2 regions of the Paenibacillus sp. DCT19 genome follow, and region 2 is predicted to be linked to the other one. Evidence: a T-box and tRNA genes for the amino acid it is inferred to sense, from the RefSeq annotation. Region 2 holds a T-box; the other holds one or more tRNA genes.
What was found. The T-box of region 2 lies ahead of ileS (isoleucine--tRNA ligase). A T-box ahead of a tRNA ligase gene usually reads a tRNA of that ligase, here a tRNA-Ile.
Positions count from the first base shown of each region.

Region 1: it has a tRNA-Ile gene. The T-box ahead of ileS (isoleucine--tRNA ligase) is inferred to sense a tRNA for this amino acid. The anticodon was not compared.

Region 1 is NZ_CP029639.1:352,926-368,517, reverse strand. It holds gene DMB88_RS01725 (TolB-like translocation protein) at 262-1,086, shown strand; gene DMB88_RS01720 (N-acetylmuramoyl-L-alanine amidase family protein) at 1,099-2,511, shown strand; gene DMB88_RS01715 (GerMN domain-containing protein) at 2,548-3,108, shown strand; gene DMB88_RS01710 (MBL fold metallo-hydrolase) at 3,287-4,939, opposite strand; partial or broken gene DMB88_RS01705 (ABC transporter permease) at 4,936-6,604, opposite strand; gene DMB88_RS01700 (ABC transporter substrate-binding protein) at 6,606-7,679, opposite strand; gene DMB88_RS01695 (ABC transporter ATP-binding protein) at 7,725-8,738, opposite strand; gene DMB88_RS01690 (LysR family transcriptional regulator) at 8,953-9,855, shown strand; gene DMB88_RS01685 (CYTH domain-containing protein) at 10,068-10,931, shown strand; gene DMB88_RS01680 (short chain dehydrogenase) at 11,317-11,922, opposite strand; tRNA gene DMB88_RS01675 (tRNA-Gly) at 12,217-12,287, opposite strand; tRNA gene DMB88_RS01670 (tRNA-Pro) at 12,299-12,372, opposite strand; tRNA gene DMB88_RS01665 (tRNA-Arg) at 12,390-12,466, opposite strand; tRNA gene DMB88_RS01660 (tRNA-Gly) at 12,472-12,546, opposite strand; tRNA gene DMB88_RS01655 (tRNA-Leu) at 12,555-12,641, opposite strand; tRNA gene DMB88_RS01650 (tRNA-Lys) at 12,654-12,726, opposite strand; tRNA gene DMB88_RS01645 (tRNA-Gln) at 12,734-12,808, opposite strand; tRNA gene DMB88_RS01640 (tRNA-His) at 12,818-12,893, opposite strand; tRNA gene DMB88_RS01635 (tRNA-Thr) at 12,990-13,065, opposite strand; tRNA gene DMB88_RS01630 (tRNA-Asp) at 13,090-13,167, opposite strand; tRNA gene DMB88_RS01625 (tRNA-Met) at 13,193-13,265, opposite strand; tRNA gene DMB88_RS01620 (tRNA-Val) at 13,285-13,360, opposite strand; tRNA gene DMB88_RS01615 (tRNA-Glu) at 13,404-13,475, opposite strand; tRNA gene DMB88_RS01610 (tRNA-Ser) at 13,491-13,582, opposite strand; tRNA gene DMB88_RS01605 (tRNA-Asn) at 13,586-13,661, opposite strand; tRNA gene DMB88_RS01600 (tRNA-Ala) at 13,663-13,738, opposite strand; tRNA gene DMB88_RS01595 (tRNA-Ile) at 13,765-13,841, opposite strand; rRNA gene rrf (5S ribosomal RNA) at 13,901-14,017, opposite strand; rRNA gene DMB88_RS01585 (23S ribosomal RNA) at 14,095-15,592, opposite strand, start outside.
Region 2 is NZ_CP029639.1:4,494,877-4,510,468, reverse strand. It holds gene ftsA (cell division protein FtsA) at 1-189, shown strand, start outside; gene ftsZ (cell division protein FtsZ) at 338-1,450, shown strand; gene spoIIGA (sigma-E processing peptidase SpoIIGA) at 1,750-2,730, shown strand; gene sigE (RNA polymerase sporulation sigma factor SigE) at 2,742-3,464, shown strand; gene sigG (RNA polymerase sporulation sigma factor SigG) at 3,576-4,358, shown strand; gene DMB88_RS20620 (YlmC/YmxH family sporulation protein) at 4,686-5,069, shown strand; gene pgeF (peptidoglycan editing factor PgeF) at 5,126-6,025, shown strand; gene DMB88_RS20610 (YggS family pyridoxal phosphate-dependent enzyme) at 6,031-6,732, shown strand; gene DMB88_RS20605 (cell division protein SepF) at 6,723-7,190, shown strand; gene DMB88_RS20600 (YggT family protein) at 7,207-7,467, shown strand; gene DMB88_RS20595 (YlmH family RNA-binding protein) at 7,483-8,265, shown strand; gene DMB88_RS20590 (DivIVA domain-containing protein) at 8,507-9,016, shown strand; T-box leader at 9,075-9,365, shown strand; gene DMB88_RS30310 (hypothetical protein) at 9,523-9,660, opposite strand; gene ileS (isoleucine--tRNA ligase) at 9,786-12,884, shown strand; gene DMB88_RS20580 (DUF5665 domain-containing protein) at 13,321-13,662, shown strand; gene DMB88_RS20575 (TraR/DksA C4-type zinc finger protein) at 13,689-14,426, opposite strand; gene lspA (signal peptidase II) at 14,650-15,144, shown strand; gene DMB88_RS20565 (RluA family pseudouridine synthase) at 15,191-15,592, shown strand, end outside.

The sequences.
Region 1 (15,592 bases), 2.5 Mb from region 2:
TTCTCCTCCCGATAAACCATTGTCCATCATATGAAAATATGAAGCGTGATCAATCTTATGTCCATATCCTACATCGGTTTGTCCGTTTGATCCATTAAATATATATCATACTGATCGAAGGATGCATTGATGATATACAAACTTTTAAATATTGATCAGATAGAAACATTTTTACAATTTTACCGTTTATATAATGTAGGGATATTATGGAATTAAAAAGGAGATGCGTGCATTTCAATAGGCAATAAAGGAGAAGATGCGATGCAAAAGATAGCTGGCTGGTTATTGGTCGGCGTGCTCTTAGCAGGATTGACGACCACAGCACCCTCTATAGTGAACGCTAAACAGAACATATCCGAGTCTGTGAAAACCCACTCCGTTCTAAGCGCTACGGCCGCTCCATCTGTGTATGCCAGTAACCGTACGTTCCAAAAAAGCAGCAATAACCCCTTCCTTTGGAAGGGAGGAAACGTTACCTTAACCACAACTTCTGTTCAGCGGGAAGGCGTTCCAGCTTTTGAGCAACATGTCATTCAGTCCATCGTCGTTACCCAAGGGAAACAGCAATATATAATCCAGTCCGCGGATTGGGAGGACAAGCTGCTCCAGATTACAAGTATCGCTGCCTCTAACTCGAAGACATGGATTGCCATACAAGCTGAACGTAGCGCAGGAAGTTCATTGATTCTCCTGAACCTTGAAACGGGCGAGTGGAAGAATCTTCAGGATCGATTACACCAGACTGGTCAGAAAAACGTAGAAACCATCACGGCTTATGCCTGGGCACCTTCCGAGGATCAGATCGCCTTCTCTTACGGAGATACCTCCAGAAGCTCCATATCCATCTACGATGCACAACAAGACCAATTGACGAAGCTACCCAGGCCAACGAACTACATCACGACCTCAATAATCCTGTGGCAAAAGGACGGCACATGGTTAGATTACATCAGTGAATATCCATCAGATCAGTTCATTATGTACAGATACACGTTAGCCAGTAACAAGGTAAAACCGATAAAGAAAATGAAACGACAAGAATTCCAAGAATGGATCAAGCTTAATCAAGCTCTTAGATCTAAATAATAGAGGTGTGTAATGAAGAAGACCTTGCTACTCTTATGGATGAGCCTGTTCCTGCTGTTCTTACTACCAAGTCCTGGACATGCTGCAGCGAACACGTCAAAGATTTTTTTGGATGGTGAGCAATTAAGTCTACCTAATGATGTTCAAGTGACAATCGTCAATAAAAACGTGATGATTCCCATCCGGGTCGTTGCCGAAAATCTAAAATTCCAGGTCGACTGGAATCAGAAAGCAAGCCAAGTGAAGATTCAACAAGATAACCAAATACTCGCCTTAACCGTTAATCAGAAGAAAGCCATGGTGGGTGGCAAGGAAGTAAGTTTAAATACCGCCCCGCAGATCATCAACAATACAGTCGTGGTACCGATTCGATTTGTCAGTGAACAGATGGGATTAACAGTGAAGTGGAACAACCAAGACAAAATCGTATACTTAGTGAATACCATCAAAACTCCTGCCCAAGAACCCAACACAAATACAGGGCAAGATGATAGCTCTACCTTAGCCCAAGTGACAGATATCCTGTTTACAAACAACCAACTCTTGGTATCTATGGATCAAGATGTGCAACCGATCATTACCACACTGAAGAACCCTGACCGGCTGGTTGTTGATTTACCAAGAACCGTATTCGGTAATATGGCACAACCTCTGGATCAAGGGATGAATGGAAAGTTAGATGTAAGTGGATTCCCGAATGTGACCGATGTAAGATATTCACTGTTCAAAAAAGATCCGGGTCAAGTCCGAATTGTCGTCGAATTGAATCAAGTCAAAAGTGTTCAGTTCAGCCAGGAGCAGGTCGCTGGCAAACTCATCGTGGATCTGAACGTTTCCGGTGAGAACGTCATCCCCGTCATTGTCACGCCAGTAGGTGAACCAGGACGCAAAGTGGTCGTCATTGATCCAGGGCATGGCGGAAATGATCCAGGAACAATAAGCATTACGAATAAACCTGAGAAAGACTTCACCCTCGCTGTAGGGCTGAAAGTACAAGCACTCCTGCAACAGGAGGAAAACATTCAACTGGTTATGACACGTGTTACGGATGTATATCCCACACGCCCTGAACGTGTCAAACTCGCCAATGATCTGAATGCAGATGTGTTTGTATCCATCCATGGCAATAGTGTAGAGTCTGCTCCCAAAGTATCAGGAACAGAGACATTTTATTACCAACGCAGTAGCAGCAAGGATTTGGCGAACGTTATCCATAAACATTTGATTCAATCTATGGGGCTTAAAGACCGCGGTGTGAAAAATGGTAATCTAGAGGTCATTCGGAACACCACGATGCCTGCGGTACTGTTAGAACTCGGCTTCCTCAGTAATGCCGAAGAAGAAATTGCTCTGTTATCCGAGGACATGCAGATGAAGGCTGCTCAAGCGATTGTAGATGGAATCAAGGAATACCTCGGGCTCTAAATCATATTGAATATCACTTAGAAGGGATGTGCTCGATTGAGAGCTAAGTTAGGATGTGCACTCATCTTGTCCATTTTAATGATTGTTGGAATCGGTTGTGCTCAGAAGCCTGTTACTGAATCCGGATCGAATGAACCAAGCAGTGTCCAAGGCCAGGGACAATCCCCGAGCCCAGCGGAAACCACAGTAGAACCAGAGACAAGAATCTCACAAGCTGTGGAGGTCTATTACGCAGATGCAGAATTACTGGGGCTGGAGCAACAAAAGCAAACCATTGATTTCAAGGAAGAAACAGAGAAGTATCAAAAGACGTTCGAAGCATTACAGAGCAACTCGGATGAAAATCTCATTTCCTTATGGGATCAGGTAGAGCTACTCTCCACAACGTTTGAGGATGGTGCACTTACGCTAGATGTCCATATTCCAGAGGAAGCCAGCCTGGGATCCAGTGGAGAACTGCTTGCACTTGATGCACTGACCCAAACGATGTTTCAATTCGATGAAGTCAGCAGTATTGATGTGTTAGTGGATGGCGAAGCATCCGAGAGCTTGATGGGACATTCTGAACTGGAACACCCCATTCAACGTACACCATAGCTACAAAGGAATGTAATGATTCAGCATTGAATCATTGGCTGACACGATGATAAGCAAGCAATGCTTGTCATCGTGTTTTTATATTTTCATGATATAAAGAGAACGCCCCGTAAGGGCGTTCTCTTTATATCATGAATCTCACGAATCTCTCATTAACGATCTAGATCCCACTCGCCAATCACAGCACAAGCTCATCCCCAGGTGATAGCGAATGAATCATCTTATTAGGCGCAGCTTCCTCACCTTCACTTAACCTAGCTTCACTAAGCGTATTATCGCTTAGAAGATGATCCCTAAGTTTATCCGTCTCTTCGCGATTGGTGTGCACTAGAATCGTGTGTCTTGCAGGAAGTCTGCGTATCATTCTGGCTGCATCCATCCACCCTTGATGAACCTTGTAACGAACCTTCCGTACCTCACACTTCCCATGCTCTTCAGGAGCTCGTGACAGTTGACCTGCATAGGTGCCCTCCGACACATGTCCAGTAAGCAGCACCATATTGTTCTGATCTCCGGCTAACTGACTATAATACCAACGGGCAAGTGCAGACTGCATCATGCCATCCGGAATAAACCATAGCGAGGCTCCATGCTGCTCCAACCATTGCTCCCGCTCTTCTTGCGTCACTGGTATCTGCCACCTAGTTCCGTTCAAGCATTCCGTAATCGCTTCGGTCAGCGATCTCTTGTTCGCTACTTCGCTCTCTCTCAGCCAGTACGGTGAATGTAGAAGCTGCTTCATGCCCTTCATCAATCCCTGTTCGACGAATAAAGGAATGTCAGGGTACTGTTGCTCTGCCCATAACATGATCTCTTGCCCACGCCCTACCACAGGCATAGGCAACAGCACTTTCCCGCCACGCGCAATCGTCCCACGAATCGCATGATCCAACTGTTGTAACTTATCAGCCTGCGTATCCCGATCTGTACCGTAAGCAGCATCCATGATAGCGAGATCCAGTAGTTCTTCCAACGGTTTCATAGGCTGTATCGACAAGGCTCTGCTCTCGCTAGAGGTAGTGGCCTCCACTGTCTTAGCATTAGGTGCTGACTGCCAGCTCAAGAACTGTTTATCGTCCATTGCTATCGAATCATGGGCAGGAGCCGCTTGCTCCGCTTCTCTAAACGACGTAGATAAGGACGCATTGATCGCTTGATCACCTGCAAACTCGGCTTCCTGACCCACAGCGAGGTTGCCTCTTAATGCCGTTTGATCCACCCGACTGCGCATCGGTTTGCTCCTCTGCGTGCTATACAATCGATTGGCGCCACGTAAAGTCGCTAAAGGATCATCCTCTTGTAGCAGCATGGATTCAGAAGTGTAGTCGCCAGAGTAAAATATGCGTCGTTCCTCCATCTCAATCGCAAACCAAACAGAGCCAGCGAGATGACCCGTACGCCCCCAGATCGCCCACACACCAGGGATAAGCTCAAACCAAGTTCCACGCGCTGCCTCTTGTTCCAAATAACGATACCGGATAGACTGCACGTCACTCTCTGCATAGGGCACAGCATATCCTGCACGCTCTGTATTGTTTCGCCATGCCTTGAAGTACGTGTCCAACTGTTCTCGTGTCTCACGCGTTGTCCACACTTCACCCTGATAGCCCAGGTTATACAGCAGAGGGATGGCTACAGAGTGATCCTCATGTGCATGAGACAACAGCACGGCATCGAGCTTCGGTACAATCTGTTTATCAAGGAGGGGGTACTCCCCTGCTCCACCTTTTTTGACGCCACAATCCAGTAATAGACGTTGTGTACTCCCGCTAAGGAGATACGAAGAGCGGCCATGTTCCCCTGCACCGCCCCATACGTTCAGTTTGATCATGATGCATTCCACTTTCTCTTCGAATTCAGAATTTCAATCCCTAGCAACATAAGTACCGTCATCCCTACAGTAACGACTGCCATCGCCATACCTAATGAAACCTGACCCTGTTCAAACTGGGCAAAAATATACGTCGCCGACGTCTGCATCGACGGCGGAAGAATTAATAACGAGGCGACCAGTTCTCTTGTCGCAATCGTAAAGGTCATCATCCACCCTGCAAGCATGCCAGGAATAATTAAGGGAACGAGAATACGCCGTAGGATGTACAGCGGCTTGCCGCCAAATACCTGACCTGCCTGAAATAACGATCCGTCAATTTGAGTAAAGCTTGATTTTACATATTGCACGGTATAAGGAAGGAACAGCACAACATAGGTGAGAACAACCATGCCATAGGTGTTATAGAGCGTGAATGGCATCCAAGGTGAATTCCAGAACAAAATCAGTCCGACAACCATGACGATCCCCGGCACAGTGTTCGGCAGCAGGCTGAACAAATCAATGATACGCTGCATCCATGAAGATGATTTGCCGATGGTCAGCGCAAGCCCCGTACCGATGAACACTGCGACCGTTGAAGCCGCGAGCGACAGCCCTAAGCTATTTCCGATCGCCTTCAAACTAACAGAACCCCACGACAAGAGATCACGGTAATGCTCTAGCGTTAAGTTATCCCAAGCCAACCCGACTCCGCGTAGCTTCATCGTTGAAGCTGCAATAATGGAGAAATACGGAATACCTACAGAAAGAATCAAAAGTAGAGCGAGATACAAACCGCAGAGCACTCCAGTCCAGCCCCGGAGAGAATAGCGCTTGGAACGTTGTCCCTTTCCTCCTATTAAGCGGTAGGTGAACTTGCGCGACATTGTAGACTGCATGTACCACATAACGAGACAGACTGACAACAGGATGGAAGCGAGTGACGTTGCCCTACCAAAGTCAATCGGCCAACTGGAGATATACTTATGAATCTCTGAAGTCATAACGTAGTAGCCAATCTTTCTACCGAAGGTGGCAGGTGTTCCGAATTCCGCAATCGTTTTGACAAATACTAGCATGATGCCCATACCATAAGAAGACAGTAACAATGGAAGAATAATACGCCGGAACCGATAGCTCGCAGGCGCACCGTGTACTGCTCCCGCTTCTTCCAGATTGCCGCCGATGCGGATCAATGCGTCCCGAAGCAGTAAGTATAGGAACGGGAATAGATGCAGGCTCATAATGAGCACCATTCCCCAGAAACTGAAGAACAGCTCACTCCAATTCGAAGCTGAGGGATCCATTGCTGGAGATAGCCCCCTTTTTGCATGAACAGAATCCAGCCCATAGAACCAATGTACGGTGGAGTCATAAACGGGATCATCAAGATTACGTCTACCCAGCGATGCTGACCCATTCGAGTCTTAGACATCATCCATGCGAGCGGCAAGGCGAGCAGTGTTGTTCCAATAACCACACAGACACAAAGCCATATGGAATTTAGCAGTACCCGGATAAATGATGCCCTGTGATTGTACGAATAGGAGCCGTCCAGTCCCACTGGCCATCCGGATATATACTTTGCCAGAAAATAAAAAGCAGAGGTACGCCAATGCTTACCGTCAACAGAAAGAGGGCCAGAATCACGCCGACCCTCCGTAGAATAGTTTGATTATTCATCTTATTTGAAGATTTCAGAGAAGCGTGCTGCCGTCTCATCTCCGTGCTCACTCATCCAAGTCCAATCCACTTTGAGTTGTGGAATATCTTTCACGTTTGCGCGATTCGTTGCTTCAATATCTTCACGTCCTGGAATCAGGTAAGCATCGGTAACCAACTTTTGTGCTTCGTCAGACAAGAGATAGTCGATAAATGCTTTGGCATTATCTACATTCGGGCTTGATTTCAAAATAGCTGCCGGTCTTGGGCTAATCACTGTTCCCTCTTCAGGATACACAATATCCAGTGGCTCACCTTTGGCTTTGGAGGAATACGCCATGTAATCTACACCAGCTGCTACGATGCTCTTCGCACCCGTAATAACTGGATCAAGTGCTTCCTGATTTGCTCCTGCCATAGCTACGCCATTAGCTTTGTAACTGCTTAGCAGATCCCAACCCTTGTCTCCATTCGCACTCAAGTAACCTGTGATAAAGTCCAGTGCAGAACCGGAGAGCGTTGGATCGGGAATGTTCACTGCATCTTTCCATGCAGGTGTAGCGAGCTCAGCCCATGAAGTAGGCGGCGTGGATACGAGCTTGGTGTTGTAGACGATCCCCAGAGCAGATGCACTGCTGCTGAAATAGTTGCCTTCGGCATCCGACCAATCCTTGTTCAATTTATCGGCGTTCGCCGCTTCTGGATAAGGCAGGGTTAGTCCATCTGCTTTCAACGCCTGCGCGGAGGGTAAAGAAGCAAGAATGACTACGTCTGCTACCGGATTTGATTTTTCAGCTTCCATCCGAGCCAGAATCTTACCTGTCGTTCCTTGGAACATTTCCACCTCAATGCCCGTTTTCGCTGTAAATCCACTTACGATATTATCAGCCAACTTCTGCGGCCCTGCGCTATACAATACCAGTTTGCCGCCTGTTTTATCCGTTGTTTCTGCAGCAGCTGCCGTGTTACCCTCGCCTGCCGGTTGAGCCGCTGAACCTGTAGTCGTATTACCTGTGCTACATCCAAACAAGCTGATACTCATTACCGCGGATAAAATCAGCATTGCGCTTTTCTTACGTGTATTCATTCCAAACATGTTATTACATCTCCCTTAGTTGGTTTTATAGTTGTGGTCAATCACTTAATTTACTGCTGCGATCTTATTTCTCGTAAAGCTTGTCTCGCCCTCTATATTCATTCGATGTATGCGTTCAGGAGACACATAGAGATCTACCTGCTCGCCTATACCTACTCTGTTGTTCCGATATGCCGTCCACACGCCCAGCCCATCCATCTGCACCCGAACTTCATATCGCTCACCTACATAACTAACACTGAGCACGACCCCGTGATATCGGAGATCGTCATGACTGATCTTGTTCCAGGAGACATATTCCGGTCGAACCATAGATTGATTCGGCGTCAGCCAGTTCGATTTACCGATAAATGAAGCAACAAAGGCTTCGCTCGGTGTAGCGTAGATGGTTTCTGGACTGCCTTTTTGCAATATTCGTCCCTTCTCCATCACGACAATCTCATCCGACATCGACATCGCCTCAACCTGATCATGCGTCACATATAATGCGGTCAATCCCATATCTCGTACCAGTGACATCATCTCAATCCGCATCTCTTCCCGTAATACAGCATCTAGTGCGCTTAGTGGTTCGTCGAACAAGATCACACCTGGTCGAACGGCCACGGCTCTGGCAAAAGCAACCCGCTGTTGCTGTCCACCGGACAACTGGTGAGGATAACGATCCTCCATCCCTTGCAGGCGTACCATATCGAGTGCTTCTTTTACTTTTTGCCGCAGATCGGACTTCTGTTTACCAGCCCTTAAGCCAAACGCTACATTTTCATATACCGTCATATGCGGCCACAAGGCGAAGTCTTGAAACACCATGCCCAGATTCCGCTTATGTGTTGGCACATCAATCCGCTTCTCTGCTGAATAGATACACTCGCCATCCGCGTATATAGCTCCCGCATCCGGCTGTTCAAGTCCTGCCAGCATACGTAGCAGTGTTGTCTTACCACAGCCTGATGGGCCGAGCAGCGTTGTAAACTGTCCGTGTTCAAGCGTGAGATCAGTAGGCAATAACGCCGGAGTACGATTGAATGATTTTTGAACCTGTCGTATTTCTAATTTCATAAGCATCCCTGCCTGTCTTCTAGTACTGTTATCAGTCTAACGTTCGCCTTCGAGAGTTGTATGTTAGGAATGTAAAATGATAATTAACTTTTTAGATGAATTCTGTTGATGTTCATAGATTAAATCTATATAAGGCGACCTAATGATGTTTTCTATAGTTTGTTCTCTATTTAGTGGACTACGAGTTTGAAAAAATGAGAGGAGTGAGTATCTATTGAATCTGATCAAATTACAAATTGTTGAGCTGATTGATAAGCATCATCACATGACCAGCGTTGCTGAAATTTTAGGCATTAAGCAGCCTACAGTTACATTTCATATGAAGTCATTAGAAGAAGAGATGGGTGTGCGGTTATTTGAATCACGAAGTGGGAAAACATTTCTGACCGAGGCGGGACAAGCGCTGCTCCATTATTCTGTGAAAATCAATGCCCTCACCCAAGAGGCTCGCCGAGTCGTTCGGGAATATGACAGTCTCTACCGGGGAACCCTGCACATTGGAGCAAGTTATGTACCTGCAACGTACCTATTACCTCCGATACTGAATGCTTTCTCTCAAGAGTTTCCGGGCATTCGGATTCATTTATCGGTTAAACCGGCTCCTGTCATCCGAGATATGTTAGTACGACACCAGATCGATCTAGGAATCATTTCATCTGAGCCGTTTGTCGGTCCGATGCTTCAGACAGAGACGTTGTGCGAAGATAATCTCGTTCTCATTTGCACACCCCAGCATGCTCTGGTTCAAAAGGAAGACCTACAGCCTGAGCACATTGCTCAAGTGCCGTTTGTCCTGCATGGGAATCAATCCAATACCCGCCGCATAACGAATCAGTGGCTGGAGCAGCATGAGGTTCGATTACGTGGTACGGTCGAGATGGACTCGCTGGAAGCAATCAAACAATTAGTACTATTAGGAGGTCATATCTCATTTACTTCACGTATGGCTGTTAAGTGGGAGGAGAGCCAAGGACTCATTCGGGTTCTTCCCATTCCCGGGGAACTGGCACCTCGCCATATGTACATGGTTCATAACAAGGATCGGCATCCCTCCGTTCAGATCCATCGTTTCGAGGAAGTTTTACGTGAGTGGAGTCTGCGTGCAGTACTAACCTAATGAAGTTAAGCCATTCATAAAGTGCTGACGTTGTACACGCTGATCACAGGTTCCCTATTACGTTATCAACAGATCACCTAGAGAAACTATCGTTCACCATTCATCAAATCTATGCAGGGTTAACGCAATGTGCTTCTCCCGTTAATCACTTCGACATACTCGAACGATAAAGTGGGGTCTGTACAATAATTCAACCTAGGGAGTGATTGGTTTTGAAAAAGTGGAAAAAGGTAACGGCGTCGTTGATGCTAAGCATCGTGACATTGGGAAGTGGACTTACGGTACTGGAAGCACCACAGGCCTCTGCTGCAGCAAATGCGGTTCCTGCATATGAGGTTAAGTTTTTGGCTAAACCTGAACTGGTATTGAATGCAGATGGTACTCCACGTACTGAAGTTGTTCAGACGCTTGGTCTTGATTCCACGCCAACTGCCATTCAGACAGAGTACTTTGACACCAATGCGCGGGAGCTGGACGAAGAAGGTTGGAACGTACGTTTTCGCAAAAAAGAAGATAAAAATAATTATGAACTGACATACAAGAAGCGCTACCCGATCATCAATGGAGATGTAAATGCAGCTCTTACACTGGCTAACCAAGAGGGATTCGATTCCTCAGATGATAACTATGAGGCTGAGATTGATTGGGGATATGGCAAACAAACACTTAGCTTCTCGAATACCAAAAAAGTAGATTCCCCTAAAAATAGCGGCATTAACCTGCCTTCAGATCAAGAAGCATTGAAGATGTTGTTGGACAAGCTACCAGGTAAGCTGAACAAATGGTCTTCCTCCAACTGGGGTAAACAAAAGCTGACCGACTCCCGTGTCTATGGCCCAGTAACTTTCCAGCGGTACAAAGGAACTTGGAATGGACAGGAGATGACCTTAGAAGTATGGCCTATCCGTAATGCAGCTGGCACTGGAGTAGAGAATATTGTTGAGGTTTCTTTCAAAACAGATAACGCTTCAACCGTCTCCGATCTCCGTAATCAACTAATGCAGGTACTTGAAAACAAACAGTGGCTGCTTCCAGCAGATGGCTTGAAAACACAGCTTATTCTGGAGAGATACTAAGTTGCAGGTATAGCAAGGTACAGATGAAATATGCAGTACGAATATAGGTATGAGTAAGCGTAAGGTAAGAATACGGTAAGAATAAAGGGCTAAGTAAGTTGAGGCTCGAGTTGAGATTCAGGTTGAGGTTGAGGTAAGCGTATTAATTAATGTACCCATCAGAGACACACTTTGTAGAGGTAAACGTTAAAGGACATGCATTGGAGTTCGCTCCAGTTCATGTCCTTTTATTTTTGATCGTGTGGTGTATTTCATGTTATCCACTTGGGATCCAGAGATGGTTGAATCATTAGAGCACACTATAATGAGTTTGGTGCATCACACTGACCTGCCATGTAGCCTAGTCTACGTGTCCAATACAGAAACGGGATTGAGATGAAGTCTGTTAATATACTTTAAAGTTCTGTGCCGTTTCAATGCCAAGTGCACTTTGAATAAACGTATTGGCTACACGCTCCACAGGTACGGGATTGAATCCGATAAAGACACCTTTATACTTCTCTGCCGATTCCTCGAATAAGTTAGGGCTAACTGAATTCAACCGTATGCCTCGGGGTAGTTCATAAGCTGCTGCTTTTGCAAACGAATCGATTGCACCATTAACCATGGCACTTGAAGCACCCTTCACAATCGGATGATCCTTGATGATTCCGCTAACTAAGGTAAAGCTACCCTTGTCATTAACGTAGTGCTGACCAATCAGCACAATGTTGACTTGCCCTAACAATTTTCCGTGGACACTGATCATATTATCTTCGGGCGTTAACTCTTCCAGTTTGGCATAATGCGTCTGACCTGCCGCCACAATGACATAATCAATAGAGCCAACGGACTCAAATAACGCAGTAATACTATCCGTTGAAGTCATATCCACCTGATAATCACCAGACTGTCTACCTGCTGTAATCACTTCTACAGGTAAATCCTTTAACTTAGCAACAATAGCCTTCCCTAACGTCCCACTTCCGCCAATAACCAGCGCTTTTTTCATACGATTCCTCCTCCATAGTGTAAAAGGTATATAAGCATATAGAAAAAAACATGTAGAGATGTATCTCTAAAGTTGAAGTTATTCCATTTAAACAAACATTATTGAAATAATCAAACTATCCAGTTTATTGGTTCACCATGGTGATATGGCGAGCATTACATCGAGCGTTATGATCCGATCCATAGTTAGCGTAAAAATACGGAATGAACTCGTTCGGCTTTATTTTTAGAAATATCATTTTAAACAAATAAAAAGCCCTTGCTAAGCGCAAGAGCTCTTTCATGTATTTCACTAAGCGGGTGATGGGAATCGAACCCACGCTATTAGCTTGGAAGGCTAAAGTTCTACCATTGAACTACACCCGCACAAGATAAAATCGGGATGACACGATTTGAACATGCGACCCCCTGGTCCCAAACCAGGTGCTCTACCAAGCTGAGCTACATCCCGATATAGAAAAAAAATAATGGCGCGCCCTGAGAGATTCGAACTCCCGGCCTTTTGATTCGTAGTCAAACGCTCTATCCAGCTGAGCTAAGGGCGCAAATATGGAGCGGAAGACGGGAATCGAACCCGCGACCCTCGCCTTGGCAAGGCGATGCTCTACCGCTGAGCCACTTCCGCATAATAATTGGTGCGGTCGAGAGGACTCGAACCTCCACGGGGGTTAGCCCACACGGACCTGAACCGTGCGCGTCTGCCAATTCCGCCACGACCGCAAAATATAAAAGTGAGTCATGAAGGGCTCGAACCTTCGACACCCTGATTAAAAGTCAGGTGCTCTACCAACTGAGCTAATGACTCAAGTAAATGGCTGGGGATATAGGATTTGAACCTATGCATGACGGAGTCAAAGTCCGTTGCCTTACCGCTTGGCTAATCCCCAATGAGATAATGGGGCGATCGAGGGGAATTGAACCCCCGAATGCCGGATCCACAAACCGGTGCGTTAACCACTTCGCCACGATCGCCATAGTTACATCTCATAACTTGCTTAGAGTAATTCAGTATACCCATCTTTATCTTAAATATACATGCTATTCCAGACTCAGATGTTAAGGTACAAATGGTGCCGGCGAGAGGACTTGAACCCCCAACCTACTGATTACAAGTCAGTTGCTCTACCAGTTGAGCTACACCGGCACGGTGTAAGGTGGAATTTAAAAATGGCGGAACCGACGGGATTCGAACCCGCGATCTCCTGCGTGACAGGCAGGCATGTTAGGCCAACTACACCACGGTTCCAGATCACTTTCGTAAGAAAGTATAATTGCGGGGCAGGATTTGAACCTGCGGCCTTCGGGTTATGAGCCCGACGAGCTACCGGGCTGCTCCACCCCGCGTCGTTAGAAAAAATATATATGGTGGAGGCTGAGGGGATCGAACCCCCGACCCTCTGCTTGTAAGGCAGATGCTCTCCCAGCTGAGCTAAGCCTCCATATTGGGATTGTCATCCCTCATTGAAACAATAAAAATTGTTATGACCCGTAGGGGATTCGAACCCCTGTTACCTCCGTGAAAGGGAGGTGTCTTAACCCCTTGACCAACGGGCCTTGCTAAAAACTATCTGGCGGAGAGAGAGGGATTCGAACCCTCGAGACGCTTGTGACGCCTACACGATTTCCAATCGTGCTCCTTCGGCCAGCTCGGACACCTCTCCATATGGCTCCCCGAACAGGGCTCGAACCTGTGACAACTCGATTAACAGTCGAGTGCTCTACCAACTGAGCTATCAGGGAATGGTGGAGCCAAGCGGGATCGAACCGCTGACCTCCTGCTTGCAAGGCAGGCGCTCTCCCAGCTGAGCTATGGCCCCATTCTTCGGTATTACTATTGTATTTATGGTGGGCCCTGGTGGACTCGAACCACCGGCCTCACCCTTATCAGAGGTGCGCTCTAACCAACTGAGCTAAGGGCCCACATATATATCCCTTTTTTCTCTACGAGGGGGGCAAAAAAAATACCCCAAAGGGAATTCGCTTGGCGGCGTCCTACTCTCCCAGGACCCTGCGGTCCAAGTACCATCGGCGCTAGAGGGCTTAACGGTCGTGTTCGGGATGGGTACGTGTGGAACCCCTCCGCCATCGCCACCAAACGCGTAGCTTACATCTCAGAGTGTTGTTCTCTGAAAACTAGATTCGAAACGAAAGTCTGCGATTTATAACGTGCTAATTGGATAAGCCCTCGACCGATTAGTACTGGTCAGCTCCATGCATTACTGCACTTCCACCCCCAGCCTATCTACCTCGTCGTCTTCAAGGGGTCTTACATACTGGGAAATCTCATCTTGAGGGGGGCTTCACGCTTAGATGCTTTCAGCGCTTATCCCGTCCGTACATAGCTACCCAGCGGTGCTCCTGGCGGAACAACTGGTACACCAGCGGTACGTCCATCCCGGTCCTCTCGTACTAAGGACAGCTCCTCTCAAATTTCCTACGCCCACGACAGATAGGGACCGAACTGTCTCACGACGTTCTGAACCCAGCTCGCGTACCGCTTTAATGGGCGAACAGCCCAACCCTTGGGACCTACTTCAGCCCCAGGATGCGATGAGCCGACATCGAGGTGCCAAACCTCCCCGTCGATGTGGACTCTTGGGGGAGATAAGCCTGTTATCCCCAGGGTAGCTTTTATCCGTTGAGCGATGGCCCTTCCATGCGGTACCACCGGATCACTAAGCCCGACTTTCGTCCCTGCTCGACTTGTAGGTCTCGCAGTCAAGCTCCCTTATGCCTTTGCACTCTTCGAATGATTTCCAACCATTCTGAGGGAACCTTTGGGCGCCTCCGTTACTCTTTAGGAGGCGACCGCCCCAGTCAAACTGCCCACCTGACACTGTCCCCGCACCGGATTACGGTACCAGGTTAGAACCTAGATACGATCAGGGTGGTATCCCAACGGTGCCTCCACCGAAGCTGGCGCTCCGGCTTCAAAGGCTCCCACCTATCCTGTACAGATCGTACCCAAATTCAATATCAAGCTGCAGTAAAGCTCCATGGGGTCTTTCCGTCTTGTCGCGGGTAACCTGCATCTTCACAGGTATTAAAATTTCACCGGATCTCTCGTTGAGACAGCGCCCAAGTCGTTACGCCATTCGTGCGGGTCAGAATTTACCTGACAAGGAATTTCGCTACCTTAGGACCGTTATAGTTACGGCCGCCGTTTACTGGGGCTTCGGTTCACAGCTTCGGATTGCTCCTAACCGCTCCCCTTAACCTTCCAGCACCGGGCAGGCGTCAGCCCGTATACTTCGCCTTACGGCTTCGCACAGACCTGTGTTTTTGCTAAACAGTCGCTTGGGCCTTTTCACTGCGGCCCCCTCGTGCTATTCACACTACCGGGGCACCCCTTCTCCCGAAGTTACGGGGTCATTTTGCCGAGTTCCTTAACGAGAGTTCTTCCGCGCGCCTTAGAATTCTCTTCTCGCCTACCTGTGTCGGTTTGCGGTACGGGCACCATCACCTGGCTAGAGGCTTTTCTTGGCAGTGTGAGATCATGACCTTCGCTACTTTAATTTTCACTCCCCATCACAGCCCAGCCTTAACGATGTGCGGATTTGCCTACACATCAGCCTCACTGCTTGGACAGACATCCATCAGTCTGCGTCACTACCCTACTGCGTCCCCCCATTGCTCATAACGGCTTACGGTGGTACAGGAATTTCGACCTG
Region 2 (15,592 bases):
GGTATTCTGCACAATGTAATCCGCAGTTTGCGTCTTCGTCCTTCGAGCAGCAACGGCGGTGGCAGCAACAATAATAACAATAACAACAAGAAACCGACCAACCGTGTTAAGCCGAATGCGTCTCCGGAATCGGAGCAAAAACCGGGTTTGTTCGAACGGCTGAAAAATATGTTCAGCGAATTTATATAACAGGTTGAATCTCTTTCATACTTCTTGAAGACGTCTGAATGCGCTGAAACTAACATAAACGCTTTCGTTCGTCGATATATGAAATTGATTCGGTTCAATCAAAAATTGGACGAGCCATCCATGCACATTGAGGGGGAGATGGAATAATATGTTGGAATTTGATTTCGAGATGGAGAGCTTGGCTCAAATAAAGGTCATCGGGGTAGGCGGCGGCGGAAGCAATGCTGTTAACCGAATGATCGAAAATGGTGTACAAGGTGTGGAATTTATAACGGTAAATACAGATGCTCAAGCATTGCATCTGGCTAAATCCGAACATAAATTGCAAATCGGTGACAAACTAACACGTGGTCTTGGCGCAGGTGCTAACCCCGATGTTGGTAAGAAAGCAGCGGAAGAATCCCGCGATCTGATCATGAATACGCTCAAAGGTGCAGACATGGTATTTGTTACAGCCGGTATGGGCGGTGGTACAGGTACAGGAGCGGCTCCAGTTATCGCTGAGATCGCCAAAGAATGTGGTGCACTTACAGTTGGCGTAGTAACACGCCCATTTACTTTTGAAGGACGTAAACGTTCTAGCCATGCAGAGCAAGGCATTGAAGCTCTGAAGGAAAAAGTAGATACACTAATCGTTATTCCTAACGATCGTTTGCTTGAGATTGTAGACAAAAAGACACCGATGCTGGAAGCATTCCGTCAAGCAGATAACGTATTGCGTCAAGCAGTACAAGGTATTTCTGATCTGATCGCTGTTCCGGGTCTAATCAACCTTGACTTTGCTGACGTCAAAACGATTATGCATGAACGTGGATCTGCGCTGATGGGTATTGGTGAATCTACTGGTGAAAATCGTGCGGCTGAAGCAGCTCGTAAAGCGATCATGAGTCCTTTGCTTGAAACATCAATTGAAGGTGCTCGTGGCGTAATCATGAATATCACAGGTGGCATTAACCTGTCGCTATATGAAGTTAACGAAGCAGCAGAAATCGTCACGTCTGCTTCCGATCCGGAAGTAAACATGATCTTCGGTGCCATCATTGATGAGAACCTGAAGGAAGAAATCAAGGTTACGGTGATCGCGACTGGCTTTGAAGATAAGCCTGTATCGCCGCCACCAGCTCGTAAAACTGCTCCAACTAGTGAGCCTACGGATAACCGTGCGCCTAATCTGCGTCCGTTCGGCAATCAGCCAAGCAGCGATCAGTTGGACATTCCGACATTTTTGCGCAATCGTTCACGTAACACTAATAACGACTAAACAAAATATAGTTTGTATTCTAAACCCGGTTCTCCATATGGAGTTCCGGTTTTTTTATTTTTTTGCGCCATGTATACGTAGCTTAGCTAGCCCATAAAGCAATCAAATTAACTGTACCATACGGTAATGAACAAATTCTGAACAATCAATCAGAAGCGTAATCCGACAAAAATAGTTGAGCCGATCCCTCCATGATTAGACAGACTTTGAAGAGGGGCTGCGTATACTTGTGAATATCCTGATAGGTGTATAGCGGTGCATTATATCGAATTCTGATATGGATGTAGGCAGGTGAAGCGTTGGTTGTTTATGTGGATCTTATCTTTTTGACGAACTTGTGTATTGACGGTGCACTTATTGGACTTACGGCATGGATGCGAGGCATCAAGTTAGTTTGGTGGAGATGGCTACTGTCAGCAGTAGTAGGTGCGCTGTATGTGGTTATGATGTTTGTGCCGGAGCTGGAATTCATGTTCACCTTTCTGATCAAGTTCGGCTTGTCACTGGTGATGCTCAGCATCGCATTCGGGTTTAAAGGCCTTCAGTCTTTCGTAAGGACCTTGGGTACCTTCTACGTCATCAATTTTGTGGCCGCTGGAGGCATTCTAGGTATGCATTATATGCTTCAGAATTCAGGTGAGATATTTAACGGTATCTGGTTTACCACGTCTGGTGGGATGTCCTTTGATCTGAAAATTGCGTTCTGGTTTACGTTTATCGTGTTCTTTACTGTTTTATTTTTATTCAAGGTTGTTCAGAACTCCAAACGCAAAACAGATCGAATGACAACTTATTTAGGTAGAGTCGAAGTTGTGATTGACGAGGTGACCATAACTTGTACAGGCCTTGTGGATACCGGCAATCAGCTGACAGATCCTCTTTCTCGGTTACCGGTCATGGTCATGGAAGTCTCACTTTGGCAAGATCTGTTGCCTGAGGCTTGGAAAGGCAGGTTGAAGGACGAGGCACCGGACAACCTTATTATGGAACTGGATCAAGAGCAGTTTCGTTGGCAGGATCGTTTAAGGCTTGTCCCATTTCGCGGGATTAACAAAGGAACTGCTTTTATGCTCGCGATAAGACCTGATCTCGTTCGAGTGAGTCTGGGTGAAATATGCTATGAAACAACGAAGGTGTTGGTAGGTCTGGATGGCGGCGTATTGTCTTCAGAGGGCAAGTATCGTGCTGTGATTCATCCTGAACTCGTGTCAGAAGCTGTTAACACACAGTCTACGGCTCTCACGGTGGGAGCAACAGAAAAGCCGCTGAATGTGGTATAGGAGGGACGAACATGCTTGTAAAATGGAAATTGGTAGCTCAGCTGCAATACTATCGTGTGTTGTTTTTGTTCGGTCTGAAGAGTGAAGAGATTTATTATATCGGTGGGAGTGAAGCGCTACCACCTCCGTTGACCCGTGAAGAAGAGGAATTTTTGCTTCAAAAGTTATCCTCAGGAGACGCTGCGATCCGAGCGATGCTGATTGAACGGAATCTGCGATTGGTCGTTTACATTGCACGCAAATTCGAAAATACGGGTATTAACATCGAAGACTTGGTCTCCATCGGAGCCATTGGGCTTATTAAAGCGGTGAACACATTTGATCCGGAAAAGAAAATTAAACTGGCAACTTACGCATCGCGTTGTATTGAAAATGAAATTCTAATGTACTTACGGCGTAATAGTAAAATTCGTACAGAGGTTTCTTTTGACGAACCGCTCAATATTGATTGGGATGGAAATGAACTATTATTATCCGATGTACTCGGTACAGAGAACGATACAATCTATCGAAATATTGAAGAACAAGTAGATCGTAAGTTGCTGCATAAGGCTCTGGAAAAATTAACCGATCGTGAACGGATGATTATGGAGCTTCGCTTTGGCTTAACGGATGGGGAAGAAAAGACGCAAAAAGATGTTGCCGATTTACTCGGAATCTCGCAATCCTACATCTCTCGTCTCGAAAAAAGAATCATTAAAAGACTACGCAAAGAGTTTAATAAAATGGTCTGAACAGCGTGAAATGTAAAGTTGGGTATTAATGGCAAGGTTGCCAAGGACGAATAAAAAAGCCTGCCCCGGAGATAATGTACATTAATGTTTCTCCTTGGGAGGTAAATCACGATGACCCGAAACAAAGTCGAGATTTGTGGCGTGGACACCGCAAAGTTGCCTGTTCTCACCAACACTGAAATGAGGGAATTATTTCATTCCCTTCAGCAACATCACGATCGCTCAGCAAGAGAAAAATTAGTGAATGGCAACCTGCGTCTGGTACTCAGCGTCATTCAGCGCTTTAACAATCGAGGGGAGTTTGTCGATGATCTGTTCCAGGTTGGATGTATTGGCCTGATGAAAGCCATTGATAATTTTGACTTATCCCAAAATGTTAAATTTTCAACGTATGCGGTTCCGATGATTATTGGGGAAATCCGTAGATACTTGCGCGACAATAACCCGATTCGGGTATCTCGCTCCTTGCGGGACATTGCTTATAAAGCACTTCAGGTTCGTGACAGCCTGACTAATAAAAATTCCCGTGAACCGACGATATTCGAAATTTCCGAAGCACTGAATGTGCCTAAGGAAGATGTCGTGTTTGCATTAGATGCCATCCAAGACCCGGTTTCACTCTTTGAACCGATTTATCATGACGGTGGAGATCCGATCTATGTGATGGATCAGATCAGTGACGATAAAAACAAGGATGTATCATGGATTGAAGAGATTGCACTTCGAGAAGCGATGCATCGTCTTGGTCAACGCGAAAAAATGATTTTGTCCATGCGTTTTTTTGAAGGAAAAACGCAAATGGAAGTAGCTGATGAGATCGGCATTTCTCAAGCGCAGGTATCGCGCCTGGAGAAGTCGGCCATACAACAGATGCAAAAGCATGTTAAGTCGTAAGATGAAGTAGAGCCAAGAAGGCGATCAGAGGGAAATAACCTGGGGTCGCCTTTTTGCTGTGAGCCGAGAAATAGGACATTTTTCGCAACAGGAACATATAATTATATATAAGTGCGTGTTCAAAAAGGGTGGTTTTCAGTACCGAGAAGATGGGATGAAGATAGAAATGGAGTAGCGGAGCGTAGGAAAAACTACGTGAGCAACGGACATTTCGGCTGAATTCCATATTCGACGTTAAGATGCCACAGGGCATCCTTTGTAATCAAAAGCGGACTTTTTGAACAACCCCTATAAGTGTGATGGTGGGCAAAGGCGGGAGGAAACCGGATGAAAGGAAATACAGGGGAATCCGTATCAAGAGGTGTGAAGATTTCTGATTTCCAAACGAAGGAAGTCATCAATATTACCGATGGTAAGCGGCTAGGCCAGATAAGCGACTTGGAGCTGGATCTGAGACAGGGCCGTATTGAGGCGATTGTGGTGCCGGGGTCTAGCCGGTTTATGGGGTTATTTGGCGGTGGAACGGATCTGGTCATTCCGTGGAGAAATATCGTAAAGATTGGCTCGGACGTTATTCTGGTCAAAATGGATGAGATAAAGGAAACAGTTCTAGATGATCGTGACCGCGAAGCACGGATGTACGATGAACAACAAGGTCGTTTACAGCGTGAGGAACGAATTGAGCGGTTAGAGCGCAGTCAGCGACAATGATCTAGTCAAGACAGAATGCATTACATTTGGTAAACTGGAAGTTGTGAGGTGAGAAGATGGAATCCTTTATTTTAGATCATGATGATACAGAACAAGATATAAAGCAGGCAGAACAATTCATTGCTGAACCAAGGTTATTACATCTGGAGCCGTGGAGACAGCAATTCAGTAAGATGACCGCAGGATTTACTACAAGACAGGGAGGCGTTGGGATTGCTCCTTACGCCAGTCTGAACTGTGCATATCATGTGGGAGATAACGCAGACGATGTTCTCCGTAATCGTAAACTTGTTGCTGAACAACTCGGTTTCTCGGTAGAAGCGTGGACCTGCGGAGAACAGGTGCATGGCAAACATGTAGCGGTAATCACCGCAGAGGATCGAGGCAGAGGTCTGCAAGATCGGCAGTCTGCTCTTCAGGATACCGATGGACTGGTTACGAATGTACCAGGTGTATTATTAACGTCGTTCTATGCAGACTGTGTACCACTCTATTTCTATGATCCTGTTCAACAAGCGGTTGGGCTTGCACATGCTGGATGGAAAGGTACTGTTGCTGGGATCGCGCAGTCCATGATAGAAACGATGGAAGAGAACTATGGGAGTCGCAGAGAAGACATTCGCTGTGCTATTGGGCCTTCAATTGGAGACTGCTGTTATGAAGTAGACGAGAATGTTATGCAGCATGTACGGGTTTGGCTAGACGATCCTACGGGTAATGATGAATACATGGAGTCTGCTTCTAATCGCATTTATCAACCTGCCAATAATGGAAAAACGATGTTAAACTTGAAAGAATGTAATCGACACATTATGATGAAAGCAGGAATATTGCCGGATCATATCGAATGTACAAGTTGGTGTACAAGCTGCCATACAGAACTGTTTTTTTCATATCGTAAAGAAAATGGAACAACGGGTAGAATGGCGAGTTGGATTGGGCTGGAAGAGAGGTGACCTCTGTGTCATTGGAGGAGCGTATACAACAGGTAAATCAGAAGATTGAAGACGCGTGTCAGCGCAGTAACCGTGCACGTGAGGAAGTGAACGTAATTGCAGTTACCAAATACGTCTCGCTTAAAACGACGGGAGCTGTGTTGCAACATGGTCTTGAGCATATTGGAGAAAACCGCTGGCAAGATGCGCAGGCGAAATGGGAGGCTTTTGGCCAACAGGGCATATGGCATTTTATTGGTCATCTGCAGACGAACAAAGTGAAGGACGTTATTGGTAAATTCCGCTACATACACTCCCTGGATCGTTTATCGCTTGCGAAGGAACTGGATAAAAAGGCGGCTGCACTCGGTATTCAGGTGGAGACGTTTTTACAAGTTAACATTTCGGGTGAAGAGAGCAAATATGGATTACAGCCCGAACAGGCCAAACCATTTTTGCGTGAGATCAGTTCATTTAGCAACCTAAAAGTCGTCGGTTTAATGACGATGGCGCCTCATGAGGAAAATCCTGAGCTTACCCGTCCTGTATTCCGTGGACTTCGTGAGCTTAGAGACGACTTAAATGGACAAGCCTTGACCTCAGAACCGATAAGCCAGCTCTCTATGGGCATGTCTAATGATTTTGAAGTGGCCATTGAAGAAGGGGCAACATGGGTTCGGCTGGGTTCAATTCTTGTAGGAAAAGAGGAGGGTTCACGATGGGCGTAATGAATAAATTCATGAATTTCCTAGGGCTCCAGGAAGAAGAAGAGATTGTGGAGCGTGAACGTTTGGCAGCGCAAGAGGAAACTGAGGCAGAACATCAAGAAAATGAAACCTCCAGTCTGGATAAACGTAGAAACCAAAGGGGTAATAATGTCGTGAGCATTCATTCCCAGAAAAATGTTAAAGTTGTCCTTTATGAACCGCGTTCATATGACGAAGCTCAAGAGATTGCCGATCATCTTCGTTCCCATCGCACGGTTGTTGTTAACTTGCAGCGAGTGCGTCAGGATCAGGCATTACGCGTAATCGATTTTTTGAGTGGTACGGTATATGCCCTAGGTGGCGGGATTTCTAAAATTGGCGGCAACATTTTTCTCTGTACGCCAGATACAGTTGAAATTCAGGGAGCAATTTCGGAAATACTGGCTGACAGCGAGCAAGATTATAACAGAATGAGGTGAGCCTTTTTTGAGTCCGATGATCTTTAGTTTTTTGGATACATTGTTTAACATTTATTATTGGATGATCATTGCGTATATTCTGATGTCGTGGCTACCCAACGCTAGAGAAAGTTTCATTGGTGAGATGTTGGGTAAATTTGTAGAGCCATACTTAAGTCCGTTTAGAAGGTTTATCCCTCCTCTATTTGGGACATTGGATATTTCTCCAATCGTAGCGCTCTTTACGCTGACGTTAGTTCGTATGGGGCTATTCACAATTTTGGGCTATTTATTCTAGGCAGGGTGAGCACAGATGAGTGGTGAAATTTACGAACATTTTAGTCATGATGAACGAGACTTTGTGGATAAAGCCTCCGATTGGGTAGAACGTGCAGGTAAGTATCATGATATGAAACTTACTGATTTTCTTGATCCGAGACAGGCTTTTATTTTGCAAACGCTTGTGAATCGCCGTGATGATGTACAGATTCGTCTAGACGGCGGTTATGAAGCGGCTGAACGCAAACGGGCGTTGATCGCACCTGACTATCGTTATCTGGATGATGAAGACATGAGTATGCAGGTCATGAGTATCACGTCGGATGACCAGAAGATTAGTGAGCTAGAGCATGGGGACTATATGGGTGCCCTGCTCGGGCTTGGGATGAAGCGGGGTAAGATTGGAGATATCCAAGTGCTGGATGACGGATGCCACACTGTAGTGGCTGCGGAGACCGGCGCTTTTTTATCGCTTCAATTGAATCAGGTGCACCGTGTACATGTCTTCACAGAATTGTTGCCGATCGATCAGATGAAATGGTCAGCGAGCAAGCTAGACACGATGGACATCACGGTTGCTTCGCTGCGTCTGGATGGCATTTGTGCAGATGTCTACCGTTTAAGTCGCAGTAAAGTTCTGGTTCCAATCAAGGCAGGGCGCTGCCGTGTGAACTGGAAGGTGGAAGAGGATCCGTCCAAACCACTGAAGGCTGGGGACGTGGTCTCGATTCAAGGTTTTGGCCGTTTCAAGGTGCTGGAGCAGGATGGAATGACCAAAAAAGGACGCTGTCGCGTAAAAATCGGCAAATTTGCCTAAGTGTGTTGCAGGAAAACAAGCTTTCTTGTCGAAATGTTTAAAATAAAGGTGTAAAAAACATTCGATGTTTCCGATATACATTGAAGTGCAAAGGGTTATCCTAACCGATACAGATCACAAGTTGGTCTAGCCTTATACTCGTATAGGTTTCCACGGGATTCTGCATACGGATTCTTGGGTCGAACCCATATGCTGCAAACCTTCTCAAGCAGGGAAGGAACTTTTACAGGAGGTGGACAGCATGCCATTAACGCCGCTGGACATACATAACAAGGAATTTTCCCGACGCTTGCGTGGGTATGACGAGGATGAAGTCAATGAGTTCCTGGATCAAGTCATCAAAGATTATGAAGGCGTCATTCGCGAAAACAAAGAACTGAGCAATCAGTTGCTGTCCGTTCAGGAGAAACTCGATCATTTTGCGACAATTGAGGAAACGCTGAGCAAAACGATTATTATCGCGCAGGAAGCTGCCGATGATGTGAAGAATAACGCGAAGAAGGAAGCACAGTTGATCGTGAAGGAAGCAGAAAAAAATGCGGACCGCATCGTCAACGAATCTTTGGCTAAATCGCGCAAAATTGCTTTAGAGGTTGAAGAGCTGAAGAAGCAAGCTTCTATCTATCGTGCTCGTTTCCGTACACTTGTTGAGGCACAGCTTGAATTGCTGTCTCAAGATGGTTGGGAAGCGCTGGAGAGCCGGGAGCAGGAAGTCCGTGATCGGGAGCGGGAAATGAAGGAAATTTATTAGGTCACGCGCCTGGTTGACTTTTGTCTGCAAAGAGGCTATAACTATATTCATAATGAATAGTGATTCCATGACGGGTTCAGTACGTTATGATCTCATCCCTCAGAGAGTTGGCATACCGGTGCAAGCCAATGGATGAGTTATAGCCGAATATCTCCCCGGAGAAGTGACGCTGAAGCGGTGATACCTATGCCGTGCGTAAGCGAAACCGTGAGCCGAACGTTATATCGGCACCCTGCTGAAGTTAGCGGGGCATAAGCGCTGTTGATGACAGAGCATACCCAATCTTATTGGATGTGGTTTGTGATGAACAGAATTAGGGTGGTAACGCGAGCACAACCTCGTCCCTTTCCAGGGACGAGGTTTTTTTGTGTCTAAAAAAGGACGAACGTCCATGAGCCCCGCAGGGAGCTCAGGTAGAGAGCCAAGCGCCGTTCGAGCGAAGCGGACGGCACAAGGGTTCGCTAAGGCGAACGTCCATGAGCCCCGCAGGGGGCTCAGGTAGAGAGCTAAGCGCCGTTCGAGCGAAGCGGACGGCAACCGAACCCACGCAGTGAGGCTCTGCGGCGTTCACGTAGGGAACAAGCCGCAGAAGAGCCGCCGCACCGCACGAACAATACATCCCATAGCGCCGCAGACTGTCCCAAGACAACCCATCCCGGGTGTCTAGAGGGCGGAGCGCCTATGGGGTCCCCCTTGGCAATGGGGATTTAGGGGGATTGAAACGCTTTTGTGGACGGTCCACAATTTAACAACTGAAAGGATGACAATCATGCAACGAGTTGATGTCAAAGAAAAAGCGCGGGCTAGAGAGCTGCGCGTGTTAACCAAATGGAAAACAGAAAATACATTCCAAAAATCGATTCAGAACCGTGAAGGCAAGCCAAACTTTGTATTTTACGAAGGGCCACCAACAGCGAATGGTAAGCCGCATATCGGGCACGTATTAGGTCGGGTTATCAAGGACTTTGTAGGACGTTACAACACGATGAAAGGGTACCGTGTCGTTCGTAAAGCAGGTTGGGATACACATGGACTTCCCGTAGAACTGGGTGTACAGAAGAAACTGGGCATCTCTCACAAGTGGGAGATCGAGGATTACGGTGTAGAGAAATTTATCAATGAATGTAAAGCCAGCGTGTTTGAATACGAACAGCAATGGCGTGACCTGACAGAAGGAATCGGTTATTGGACAGATATGGATCATCCATATATCACGCTCGATAACAACTACATCGAGAGTGTATGGAACATCTTGGCGACCATTCACGAAAAGGGATTGCTCTATCGTGGTCACCGCGTTAGCCCGTATTGCCCTTCTTGTCAAACAACGCTTAGCTCCCATGAAGTTGCACAAGGGTATAAGGATGTTAAAGATCTGAGTGCTACGGCGAAATTTAAGCTTGATGACAGCGGTGAATTTGTCCTTGCTTGGACAACAACGCCTTGGACACTTCCTTCCCACGTAGCACTTGCGGTGAATCCGGATATGGACTACTCCCGTGTGCGTCAGGATAACGAAGTATATATCATGGCAACTAATCTTGTAGAAAAAGTGATGAAGGACTCCAAAGGGGAGTATGAAGTAATCGGAGCGCTAAAGGGTTCTGATTTGGTTGGCAAAACCTATAACCCTCCGTTTAATTACGTACAGGCTGAGAAAGCCAACATTGTCCTTGGAGCAAGCTTCGTAACAGATGCAAGCGGTACGGGTATCGTACACATGGCTCCTGCACATGGTGAGGATGACTACCGTGTATGCCGTGAGAATGGAATCAGCTTCGTGAACATGGTGGATCTGGAAGGTAAATTTGTTGCTGAGGTTACCGACTTTGCCGGACGTTTCGTGAAGGACTGTGATATTGATATCGTACGTTATCTGTCAGAGAATGGACGTTTGTTTAGCAAAGAAAAATATGAGCACAGCTATCCATTCTGCTGGCGTTGTGATACACCACTTCTGTACTATGCAATGGACAGTTGGTTTATCCAAACAACAGCGATCAAGGATCAACTCATCGCAAACAACAGTGAAGTAGAATGGTATCCAGGTCACGTTCGTGAAGGCCGTTTCGGTAAGTTCCTTGAAGATCTGGTGGACTGGAACATCAGTCGTGACCGTTATTGGGGAACTCCGCTTAACATCTGGGTATGTGAAGAGACAGGAGAACAATTCGCCCCACATAGCATCGCTGAATTGCGTGCTCGTGCGGTAGGGGACGTGCCTGAGAACTTGGAGCTGCACAAGCCGTATGTAGACGATGTGAAGGTTCTGAGCTCTTGTGGTAAATACGAGATGACACGTACGCCAGAAGTCATCGACGTTTGGTTTGACAGTGGATCGATGCCGTTTGCTCAACAACACTATCCGTTTGAAAATAAAGAGACTTTTGAGCAGCAATACCCGGCAGATATGATCTGTGAAGGTATCGACCAGACTCGTGGCTGGTTCTATAGTTTGCTGGCGGTTTCTACGCTTTTGACAGGCAAAGCACCTTACAAAGCCGTTATGGCAACAGGTCACGTCTTGGATGAGAATGGACAAAAAATGTCCAAATCCAAAGGCAATGTTATCGACCCTTGGGAAGTTATCGAAGAATATGGCACAGATGCATTCCGCTGGGCTTTGTTGTCTGACAGCGCACCATGGAACAGCAAACGTTTCTCCAAAGGCATTGTCGGTGAAGCTAAATCCAAAATGGTAGATACACTTGTCAACACACATGCATTCCTAACGTTGTATGCCACGATTGATGGATTTGATCCACAGGAGCATCCGTTCAAGCTCTCTTCACACAAGCTGGATCGTTGGATTCTATCCAGACTGAATAGTCTGATCCTGGTTGTAGAAAAAGCGCTGGCTGTGAATGATTACTTGAATTCCTCCAAAGCGATTGAAGCGTTTGTGGATGAACTGAGCAACTGGTACATCCGTCGTTCCCGTGACCGTTTCTGGGGAGCGGGATTGACAGAAGATAAATTGGATGCTTATCGTACGCTTACTGAAGTACTCGTGACTACAGCGAAGCTGGTGGCTCCATTTACGCCGATGCTGGCAGAGGATATCTATCTGAACCTGACTACAGGCGAGAGTGTGCATATGGAGGATTATCCGGTAGCTCAAGAGAATATGATTGATCTGAAGCTGGAACAGGATATGGAGACAGCACGCCGGGTCGTTGAATTGGCTCGTAACGTACGTAACGAAACAGGCATCAAGACACGTCAGCCATTGTCCGAATTGATCGTATCATTAGACAAAGGTTTCGACCTGGAAAGTTATGAAGAGATCATTAAGGAAGAGATCAATGTGAAGGGAATCCGTACAGAGAATGATGATGCGGAATTCGTTGACTTCTCCTTGAAACTGAATTTGAAAGTCGCAGGGAAGAAGTATGGTAAAAATGTTGGCTTCCTGCAGAATTTCTTCAAAGGCATGTCTGCTGACGAAACGCGCAAAGTGGTTACAGAAGGTGTACTGAATGTCGTTTCTCCAGAAGGAGAAGAGCTGCAAGTGACCCAAGAGGAACTGCTCGTAGATAAACATGCCAAATCAGGTTTTGCTTCTGCATCAGGTTATGGTTTGACAGTAGCGCTCAATACGGAAATCACAACAGAGCTGGAGCAAGAGGGCTGGGTTCGTGAAGTGGTGCGTGCTGTTCAGGATACTCGGAAGAAGCTGGATCTACCGATTGAGAAAAGAGTACGTCTGACACTAGACGTAGATGCTGAGCTTCAAGCAGCTATTCAGGCGTTTGATGATGTATTGCGTGAGAATGTCCTCGTAACCGAGGTTACATTTGCTAAAGTGGATAACATGGTACAGATCGAAGCAGGTGGCAAAACGTTCGGTGTTTATATCGAAGCGTAGTATCGTGAACAGAAGCTTGTGTAAAGGTGAAACAATTCATGATCTCAGTTACGATGGAGTAACCCTATTTTAAATGGGACAGAATATGCCCTAAAGCGCATGTTCAAAAAGGACGGTTTTCAGTACCGAGAAGATGGGATGAAGCTAGAAATGGAGTAGCGGAGCGTAGGCAGGACTACGTGAGCAACTACATTGTTTCTGAAGGAAACAACCTTCGTAAGCATCTACTTATTTCGGCTGAATTCAATCTTCGACGCAGAGATGCTCTTAGGCATCCTTCGTAATTAAAAGCGGACTTTTTGAACAACCTATTAAAGACAAAACGAGCCTTAGATGCAAGGATAATAATCCCTGTATCTTGGCTCGTTTGGTTTTTCGGCAAATGGGCAATGATTGCTATTGGGCAGTCACTCTACTCCAAAGGACTGAGCGAAACATGAATGATAAAGAAAAGCAAGATGCCTCACTCTCGTCAACGACGAAAGATGCGGATGATAAAATCGGAGAGCTACATACGCTGACCAATCGCATTGCTAATGAGCTCGAACGGTCACGTATTGCTCAATATACAGAGCTGTTAAACCGACCATGGAAATTAATCGGGCTTAACCTTTTATCTGGCACTGCACGAGGTGTAGGGATTGCGATTGGCTTTACCTTTTTTGCAGCAACGATCATTTATGTGTTACAGGTGCTCGGAGCGCTTAATTTACCTATTGTAGGTGATTACATTGCGGATATCGTAAGGATCGTACAACGTCAGCTCGAACTGAGCTGAGCACCTATTGAACGACGGCTCGAAGGTTAGTACAGATCGTCTGATGATGATTCAGGCTCAAGCAGGTTATCGCCTTCTCGGTTTTCTAAATACTGCCGATATTGCCGATTACGAACGATGGACACATCGTGACCATAGATGTCGGTTGCCACAAAGCTCTCATAAGCTTCAACACAACCTTCAATCTCATCGGTGGCTTCGATTGCCATAACGTCGTAACTATCAATGTCTCGTCCTTCAGCCATCGCCGGGGAGTTAGAGCTTCCCCAACTTTCAACGATCTGCCAAGCATCTTCGCCGTCGAATCCATTTTGATCCTCACGTTCATCCAAGCTGGTTCGACCAAATGCAGGCGCAAGAAATTCCTCTTCTACCGGTCGATTTTCAGAAACAACGGTTTCGGGTTGATGTTTTTTGCAGTATTTGGTGTAAGGAACCGCCTGCAAGCGTTCATAATCAATCGGTTGCTGGCAGACAGCACATATACCGTAATGTCCCTCTTGCATGGCATGAAGAGCAGAATCAATTCGCTCCAATTGGAACTCATCGTGTTCCAGCAAGGAAATATCTTTCTCACGATCATACATCTCGGTAGCTAAGTCACCGGGATGATTATCGATTGGAGATAATTCACCTGTCTGAAAGCGCATTGAATCCCCGAGGCCATAATGTTCGTTTTGCTTGAGCCTGTGCTCAATATCCTGCTTTTCAGTAATAAGCTGAGCTTGAAGGGATTGCAGTTGTTTGGCTGTAAAATGTGACATCATGTTCCCCCTTTCTGCTTCCGTGCGTAAGCCGGATGTGGACTCTATTGTAGGATGTACCATTGCGTACGGGATTACAGAAGGGAAATGTTATCGTTTTTACCAACCGATCTGCAGTACAGCGCGCCCGTGGACGATTTCTAAACAGCTGTGCTACAATGAACAAGTCTGGCGTTAAGCCTGGTATCGTTTGGAAAAGACAAGATCGGAGTGACAAACAAACGTGGTGTATTATATCCTCGCTTTTATCGTATTTTTGGTGGATCAGGGAACAAAATTCTTAATTGCAACTCGGATGGAACTAAGAGAGGAAATTCCGGTAATCGGCAATTTCTTTATCATCACATCACATCGCAACTCGGGTGCAGCCTTTGGCATACTGCAGAATCAACGTTGGTTCTTTATTGTCGTTACATTGGTTGTCGTTGTTGCATTGGTTTGGTATTTGCAAAAAGTAAAGAATACTCCGCACAAATTGCTGCCTGTAGCGCTTAGTTTAGTGCTCGGTGGAGCGATCGGAAACTTCCTTGATCGCGCATTAACCGGAGAAGTTGTCGATTTCGTGCAGCTTAATTTTGGAACCTACACGTTCCCTATCTTTAACATTGCTGATTCGGCAATCTGTATTGGTGTAGCACTGATCATCATCGAAACTTTGCTTGAGGGACGTCGAGAGAAAGCTGCTGCACAGGTTGAAAGGAATGAACACCATGAGTAATTTACACAAGGAAGAACACAATAATGAGAACACATCAATTGAGGAGATGCAGATGAATGTTGATGATGAACTCACAAATGATGAACGTATGGAGTGGACCGTTTCTTCTGAACATAAGAAAGAACGAATCGACAAATATATAACTGAATCTATAGATAATGTATCCCGTTCTCAAGTACAGCTATGGATATCAGAGGGGCATGTTACTGTTAATAGCGGTGTGGTCAAAGCTAATGCCAAACTGGCAGAAGGTGATCTTGTTGTGTTACAGATCCCTGAACCGAAAGCGGTCGAGATCATTCCTGAAGATATTCCACTTGAAGTTGTATATGAGGATAGTGACGTTATCGTCATTAATAAACCTCGGGGTCTTGTGGTGCATCCCGCACCTGGACATACTTCAGGTACGCTTGTAAACGCGCTAATGCATCATTGCAAGGACTTGTCA